3 regions of the Streptomyces sp. NPDC048696 genome follow, and region 2 is predicted to be linked to each of the others. Evidence: riboswitches for the same ligand, from Rfam matches in the RefSeq annotation. Region 2 holds a riboswitch; each other region holds the start of a gene.
The links. Region 2 has a riboswitch for cobalamin ahead of ACGFRG_RS25105 (CbtB domain-containing protein). Riboswitches for the same ligand answer to the same signal wherever they lie in the genome.
Positions count from the first base shown of each region.

Region 1 (2,254 bases), on a different contig from region 2:
ATCTACATCGTCATCCTGGTGGCGATCATCTACATCCCGATCAAACTGGGCGGCTTCCACGACATCTTCGCCGCCGCCCGCCACAAGTTCGACACCCCGAACGCGGCCGGGAAGCCCACGGGCGCGCTGGTGCCCGGCGACAAGAGCCAGTGGACGTACGCCACGCTCGCGCTCGGCTCGGCGCTCGCGCTCTTCATGTACCCGCACTCGATCACGGCGACGCTCTCCTCGCGCAGCCGCAACGTGATCCGCCGCAACACCACGATCCTGCCGCTGTACTCGCTGATGCTGGGCCTGCTCGCGCTGCTCGGCTTCATGGCGATCGCGGCCGGGGTCAAGGTCAAGAACGGCCAGCTGGCGATCCCGCAGCTGTTCGAGGACATGTTCCCGGACTGGTTCGCGGGCGTGGCGTTCGCGGCGATCGGCATCGGCGCGCTGGTGCCGGCGGCCATCATGTCGATCGCGGCCTCCAACCTGTTCACCCGCAACATCTACAAGGACTTCATCAGGCCCGACGCCACGCCCGAGCAGGAGACCAAGGTCTCCAAGCTGGTCTCGCTCCTGGTGAAGGTGGGCGCGCTGGTCTTCGTCCTGACCATGGACAAGACGGTCGCGATCAACTTCCAGCTGCTCGGCGGCATCTGGATCCTGCAGACATTCCCGGCACTGGTGGGCGGTCTGTTCACCCGCTGGTTCCACCGCTGGGCGCTGCTCGCGGGCTGGGCGGTGGGCATGGCGTACGGCACGCTCGCCGCGTACGGGGTCGCCTCCCCCACCCAGAAGCACTTCGGCGGCAGCTCCAAGGAGATCCCCGGCATCGGTGAGATCGGCTACATCGGCCTCACCGCGTTCGCCCTGAACGTCGCCGTCACCGTGGTCCTCACGGTCGCCCTGCGGGCCCTGAAGGCCCCCGACGGCGTCGACGAGACGTCCCCGGAGGACTACACGGCGGACGCGGGCGACCCGGGCGTACAGAGCGAGCTGCCGCCCGCGACGGCGGGCTCCGCGCGCTGAGCCGACCCCTCGCCGTACGCACACGGGCCGCCGGGAATCCCGGCGGCCCGTTGTCGTGTTCTGAGAAGGCGAGTTGACGCTCTGCCACCCCGCGATCTCACCGCGACACAACATGTGGGGGTGCCGCGTCGGCCCGGCACAAGATGTATGCTCGTGCTCGCTGTCGCCGCAGGGGAATCCGGTGCAAATCCGGAACTGTCCCGCAACGGTGTACTTGTACGCATTCACGTACCTGGTCAGTCCGAGGACCTGCCGACAGCGCGCCCTGGCCGGCCGGCCCGGGTGCCAGACGTCCAGGGCCTCGCGGAATGGGCAAGTGGACGCGGCGTACCCCCGCAAGGGGTGTCTCCGTGTGCCCGCACGCTCCCCGAGGCCCCGTGCCGAGCGAGGAGTGCCCCCACGTGACCATCGCCCCAGCGGATCCCGCATCAGCGATCGAAGAGCCGGCGGATGCCCCCGGGACCGCCCTGCTGCGGACCCTGACGGACTTCACCGCCGATCTGCCGGACACCGACCCCGGCCGTGTCGCCGCCGCCGCGCTGCGCGGCCGCAACGCGCGCTCGGACGAGGCGGAGCTGCGTGGGCTGGCCACCGAGGCGGCCGCCGGTCTCATCTCCGAGGACCCGGCGTACTCCCGGCTCGCCGCCCGGCTGCTGACGGTCACGATCGCCGAGGAGGCCGCGACCCAGGGCTCGGTGTCGTTCTCCGAGTCGGTCGAGGTCGGCCACCGTGAGGGCCTGATCGCGGACCGCACCGCCGACTTCGTACGGCTGCACCGCGCCCGCCTGGACGCGCTGGTCGAGGCGTCGCTCGCGGAGGGCGCCGACGACCGCTTCGGCTACTTCGGCCTGCGCACCCTCTACTCCCGCTACCTGCTGCGGCACCCGATCACCCGCCAGGTCATCGAGACCCCGCAGCACTTCATGCTCCGGGTCGCCTCGGGCCTGGCCGAGGACGACTCGGTGCGCGCCCTGGACCAGGTCGCCGCGCTGTACGGCCTGATGAGCCGCCTGGACTACCTGCCGTCCTCCCCCACGCTCTTCAACTCCGGCACCCGCCACCCGCAGATGTCGAGCTGCTACCTGCTCGACTCGCCGCTCGACGAGCTGGACTCGATCTACGACCGCTACCACCAGGTGGCGCGCCTGTCGAAGCACGCGGGCGGCATCGGCCTGTCGTACTCCCGCATCCGCTCGCGCGGTTCGCTCATCCGGGGCACCAACGGCCACTCCAACGGCAT
Region 1 covers NZ_JBICVJ010000013.1:185,145-187,398, reverse strand. The annotation lists gene mctP (monocarboxylate uptake permease MctP) at 1-1,014, shown strand, start outside; cobalamin riboswitch at 1,127-1,286, shown strand; gene ACGFRG_RS26705 (ribonucleoside-diphosphate reductase subunit alpha) at 1,416-2,254, shown strand, end outside.
Region 1: another riboswitch for cobalamin. It lies ahead of ACGFRG_RS26705 (ribonucleoside-diphosphate reductase subunit alpha); the one in region 2 lies ahead of ACGFRG_RS25105 (CbtB domain-containing protein).

Region 2 (2,254 bases):
CGGCCCGACAGCTCGGTGACGGTCAGCGGGGCCACGTCCAGGCGCCAGAACGCCGGGGGCGGCAGGGTCAGCGCGTGCGTGGTCGCCGCGCGGATCACCGCCGGGGACGCGACCGCCAGCACCCGGCCGCCCTCGGCGGGCAGCGTGTCCAGCCACGCGCCCACGCGCGCGACGAGCGCGAGCAGGCTCTCCCCGCCGTGCGGCGCGGCCGCCGGATCCGTGAGCCAGGCACGCACCCCCGCCGGGTCCGCGCCGCTCAGCTCGTCGAGCCGCCGCCCGCGCCAGGTGCCCAGATCCCAGGCGGCCAGGGCCGGTTCGGAACAGGTGGGCAGCCCCCGCGCCAACTCGTAGAGCGACGACGGCGGTTTGAGCCGACGCCCCGGCACCGGCAGGGCCGCCGCCGCGTCCTGGACCCGGCGCACGGCGGCGTCGTCCGGGGCGGCGGTGTCGTCGCCGACCCGCGCCTCGCGCGCGTAGCGGTCGGCCGGCGGTGAGATCAACATCACGCGTACGGTCATGAGGCAAGCAGAACACGGGCGTTCACGCACTTGGCGCGGGGGTTGTGCTCCCGCGCGCCGTAGCGGCGCGGACCGTCACGCGGTACGGTCTCGTGGACATAAAGACGGTGTGAAGGAAGCCCGGTGGAACTCCGGCACGGTCGCGCCACTGTGAACCCGGCGAGCTCCCTCGAAGAGGGAGCGAAGACGGGGAAGTCAGACCCACCACCGTCGACAAAGGCACCAACGACCGGGACGCGTGTTCCCCAGGAGGTTCTGCCATGGCACTTTCCGCTGCCCCCGCGCCGAGCGCACCAGCCACCCCCGCGATCACTCCCATCTCCCTGAAGGCGATCGCCCCCTGGGCCCTCTTCTTCGGCATCCTCATGCTCGTGCTGCTCTACTTCGTCGGCTCCGAGCAGGGCGCCACCAGCGTCTTCTCCGGCGAGAACGTCCACGAGTGGCTGCACGACGGGCGCCACCTCCTCGGCTTCCCCTGCCACTGAGACCCGGGGTACCGACTCGTGAACTCCCTGTCCGTCAGGGCGCTGTTGGTGCGTGGCATGCTCGCCGGTCTGGTGGCCGGCGCGTTGGCGCTCGCCGTGGCGTACTTCCTGGGCGAGCCCCGGGTGGACTCGGCCATCGCCTTCGAGGACGCGCACGCGCACGAACACGGCGAAGAGGTCTTCAGCCGCACCTTGCAGTCCACCGGCGGTCTCGCCACCGGTGTGCTGGTGTTCGGCGTGGCGGTGGGCGGTATCGCCGCCCTCGCGTTCTGCGTCGCACTCGGCCGCCTCGGCCGGTTCGGGCCGCGCGCCACGGCGGCGTTCGTGTCCATGGGCGCGCTGCTGACCGTCTACGTGGTGCCGTTCCTCAAGTACCCGGCGAACCCGCCGTCCGTCGGGGACCCCGACACGATCGGCAAACGCACCGCCCTGTATTTCCTGATGATCGCGCTGAGCGTGCTGCTCGCCGTCGGTGCCGTGATCCTCGGCCGCCGGCTCGCGCCGCGCCTGGGCAACTGGAACGCGTCCGTCGCCGCGTCGGCCGCCTTCCTGGTCGCGGTCGGGCTCGCGTACGCGTTCCTGCCCGCCGTCAACGAGGTGCCGAAGGACTTCCCGGCGACGCTGCTCTGGCAGTTCCGCCTGGCGGCCCTCGCGATGCAGGTCACGCTGTGGGCCGGCTTCGGTCTCCTCTTCGGCCACCTCGCCGAACGGCTCCTGGTGCCCGCGCCCGCGAAGGCCGAGCGCCCGGCGGGTACGTCCGCCAACACCACGGCGGCGTCCGCGCACTGACGCTTATCGCCACAGAAGGCACGCACGAGGGCCCCGGACCGTTCGACGGTCCGGGGCCCTCGCGCGCGTGGGTGGTGCTGACTGTCGGGTGGTGCTGATGGCGCTCGTTCAGTCCGGGCGGCGCAGCGAGAAGAAGCGGCTCTGCCGCTCCCTGCGGTAACGCCGCTCCCACCGGGCCATACGGTCCCGGCGGTCACGATAGGACCGGTAGTCCGTGTCGACGCCACGGCCCGAGCCGCCGGCTCCGGACGAGCCGCCGGACGGTGCCGTGGAGCGGCCACGGCGTGGGGCGCTGAAGAGTACGGCCACCACGGCGACGCAGAGCACTATGCCGCCGAGACTGAAGCCGAAGCCGTACAGGACCAGCGCCAGGACGAGAATCCACAGGATCATGGCGTGTTCCTCTGGGGACGGTTCGGGGGCTCCCCTGGCCCCCGCGCCCTCCAAGTTACTCCGGTACGG
Region 2 covers NZ_JBICVJ010000012.1:86,901-89,154, reverse strand. The annotation lists gene ACGFRG_RS25110 (histidine phosphatase family protein) at 1-518, opposite strand, end outside; cobalamin riboswitch at 595-742, shown strand; gene ACGFRG_RS25105 (CbtB domain-containing protein) at 779-1,003, shown strand; gene ACGFRG_RS25100 (CbtA family protein) at 1,022-1,792, shown strand; gene ACGFRG_RS25095 (hypothetical protein) at 1,901-2,185, opposite strand.

Region 3 (2,254 bases), on a different contig from region 2:
CGACCAGCAGTCCGCCCCTCATGTACGTACCTTCCTCACCGCGATCGCCACTCCCAGCGCCAGCCAGCCCACCCGCCGCGACAGCCTCACCGCCCGCTCGATGTCCGGAACTTCCACGGCCCGCCCGCCGTTGTTGAGCACGGGACGGTGCTCGACCCTGCCGCCGTAGGAGAGGGTGCCGCCGAGGCGTACGCCGAGGGCGCCCGCGAACGACGCCTCGACGGGGCCGGCGTTGGGGCTCGGGTGCTTGCGGGCGTCGGCCCGCCACGCGCGCGCGGCGGCGCGCGGCGCGCCCCCGGCGGCCACGGCGAGCGCGGCGGTGAGCCGGGCGCCGGGCCAGCCCGCCACGTCGTCCAGGCGTGCCGAGGCCCACCCGTAGCGCAGATGGCGCGGCGAACGGTGACCGACCATCGCGTCCAGGGTGTTGACCGCCCGGAACGCCACCAGGCCGGGCACCCCCGCGAGCGCGCCCCACACCAGCGCGCCGACCACGGCGTCGGAGGTGTTCTCGGCGACGGACTCGACGACCGCGCGCGCGATGCCCGGCGCGTCCAGGGACTGCGGGTCGCGCCCGCACAGATGCGGCAGCCGCGCGCGGGCGGCCTCGGTGTCCCCGGCTTCGAGCGCCGCGCCGATCGCGCGCGCCTCCCGGCCCAGCGAAGTGCCGCCCACGACGGCCCAGGTGGCGGCGGCGGTCAGCGCGACGGACGCGGCGGGACGGCCGCGCGTCGCGCGCGTGGCGAGCAGCGCGGCGCTCGCGGCGCCGCCGGCGCACACGGCGGTGTGCAGTGCGCCCCAGCCCCGGTGGTCGCGCCACAGCGCGCGCTCGACGGCGGCCGCGGCGCGGCCGAACGCGGCGACCGGGTGCCCCCGGCGCGGATCGCCCAGGAGCAGGTCGCCGAGGAGCCCGGCGGTGGCGCCGTACGCGAAAGTGCGATCGGCACGCATGGGGTCAGTCCGCCGCGATGCCGCGGAGAGCTCCGGTACTTCTGGGGGGTGCCGGCAACAGGCAGGCGCGCATGGCGGTATGTCCTCACTCAGGGTGTCCGCGCCCTGGTACGACGTCGACCGGCGGTGAGAGTTCCTGGCTCACGGGGTTCATTCCCCGATGACAGTGGCGGGACCGCGCCGGATTCGCACCGGCTTCCTCTTCTGCCGCCGTAAATGGCTCGGGCAGTCCACCACGCCCGGCAACGCCCGTCAACTCGCTGCTGACCTGCGACGGGAGAGTGTGCCGAGGCACACAGCGAACCGCCCTCCGCAGGGAGCGGAGGGCGGTTCGGGAGACGCGTGGGACGTCGCCGCTACTTGGCGACGATCAGGTTGATGCCGTACGCGACGGCCGCCGCGCAGAGCGCGAAGCAGGCGTAGGCGGTGGTGCGGGCCAGGGCGACGTTGCCCTTGCCGGACGCGGCCGACTGCTGCTTGCTGAGGCCGACGATCCCGACGGTGAACAGGCCCACCAGGCCGACGGTGACGATGAGGCTGACACCGAAGACGGTGCCGAGAGCTGCCCAGTCGATGTGCATGACGATTCCTTAGAGGGTGCGCGGCCGGGTCAGACGGCGGCCGGGCGGGCCGGGTCGGCGGGGGCCACTGGGGCCGGGGCCGGGATGGTGGCCGTCAGATCGGCGGCCACGGCGGCGACGGTCGGGGGCGGGGTGACCGCGGCGATCGCGGTGGTGACGACACCCGCGGGCTCGGCCGGGGCCTCGGTCACGGCGTCGGCCGGGGTGTTGGTGACGTCGGCGTGCGAGACCGGCTCGCGGCGCGACAGCTTCCAGATGAAGCCGGAGCCACCGACCAGCAGGATCGCCACCAGGACGATGCCCCAGGTGCCCTGGCCGGTCAGGAACTCGGCGCCGGCGCCGACCAGACCCGCGGCCGGCAGGGTCAGGCCCCACGCGACGAACATCCGGGTCGCGGTGGACCAGCGGACCACACCGCCCTTGCGGCCGAGGCCGGCGCCCATCACGGAGCCGGAGCAGACCTGGGTGGTGGAGAGCGAGAAGCCGAGGTGCGAGGAGGCCAGGATGACGGTCGCGGCACCGGACTGGGCGGCGAAGCCCTGCGGCGGCGCGAGCTCGGTCAGGCCCTTGCCCATGGTGCGGATGATGCGCCAGCCGCCGAGGTAGGTGCCCATGGCGATGGCCATGCCGGCCGAGACGATGACCCACATCGGGGGGTTGGCGCCCGGGTGCAGCACACCGCCGGTGACCAGGGCGAGCGTGATGATGCCCATGGTCTTCTGCGC
Region 3 covers NZ_JBICVJ010000004.1:554,612-556,865, forward strand. The annotation lists gene ACGFRG_RS11615 (cobyric acid synthase) at 1-22, opposite strand, end outside; gene ACGFRG_RS11620 (cobalamin biosynthesis protein) at 19-948, opposite strand; cobalamin riboswitch at 1,056-1,198, opposite strand; gene ACGFRG_RS11625 (hypothetical protein) at 1,305-1,529, opposite strand; gene ACGFRG_RS11630 (anion permease) at 1,559-2,254, opposite strand, start outside.
Region 3: another riboswitch for cobalamin. It lies ahead of ACGFRG_RS11620 (cobalamin biosynthesis protein); the one in region 2 lies ahead of ACGFRG_RS25105 (CbtB domain-containing protein).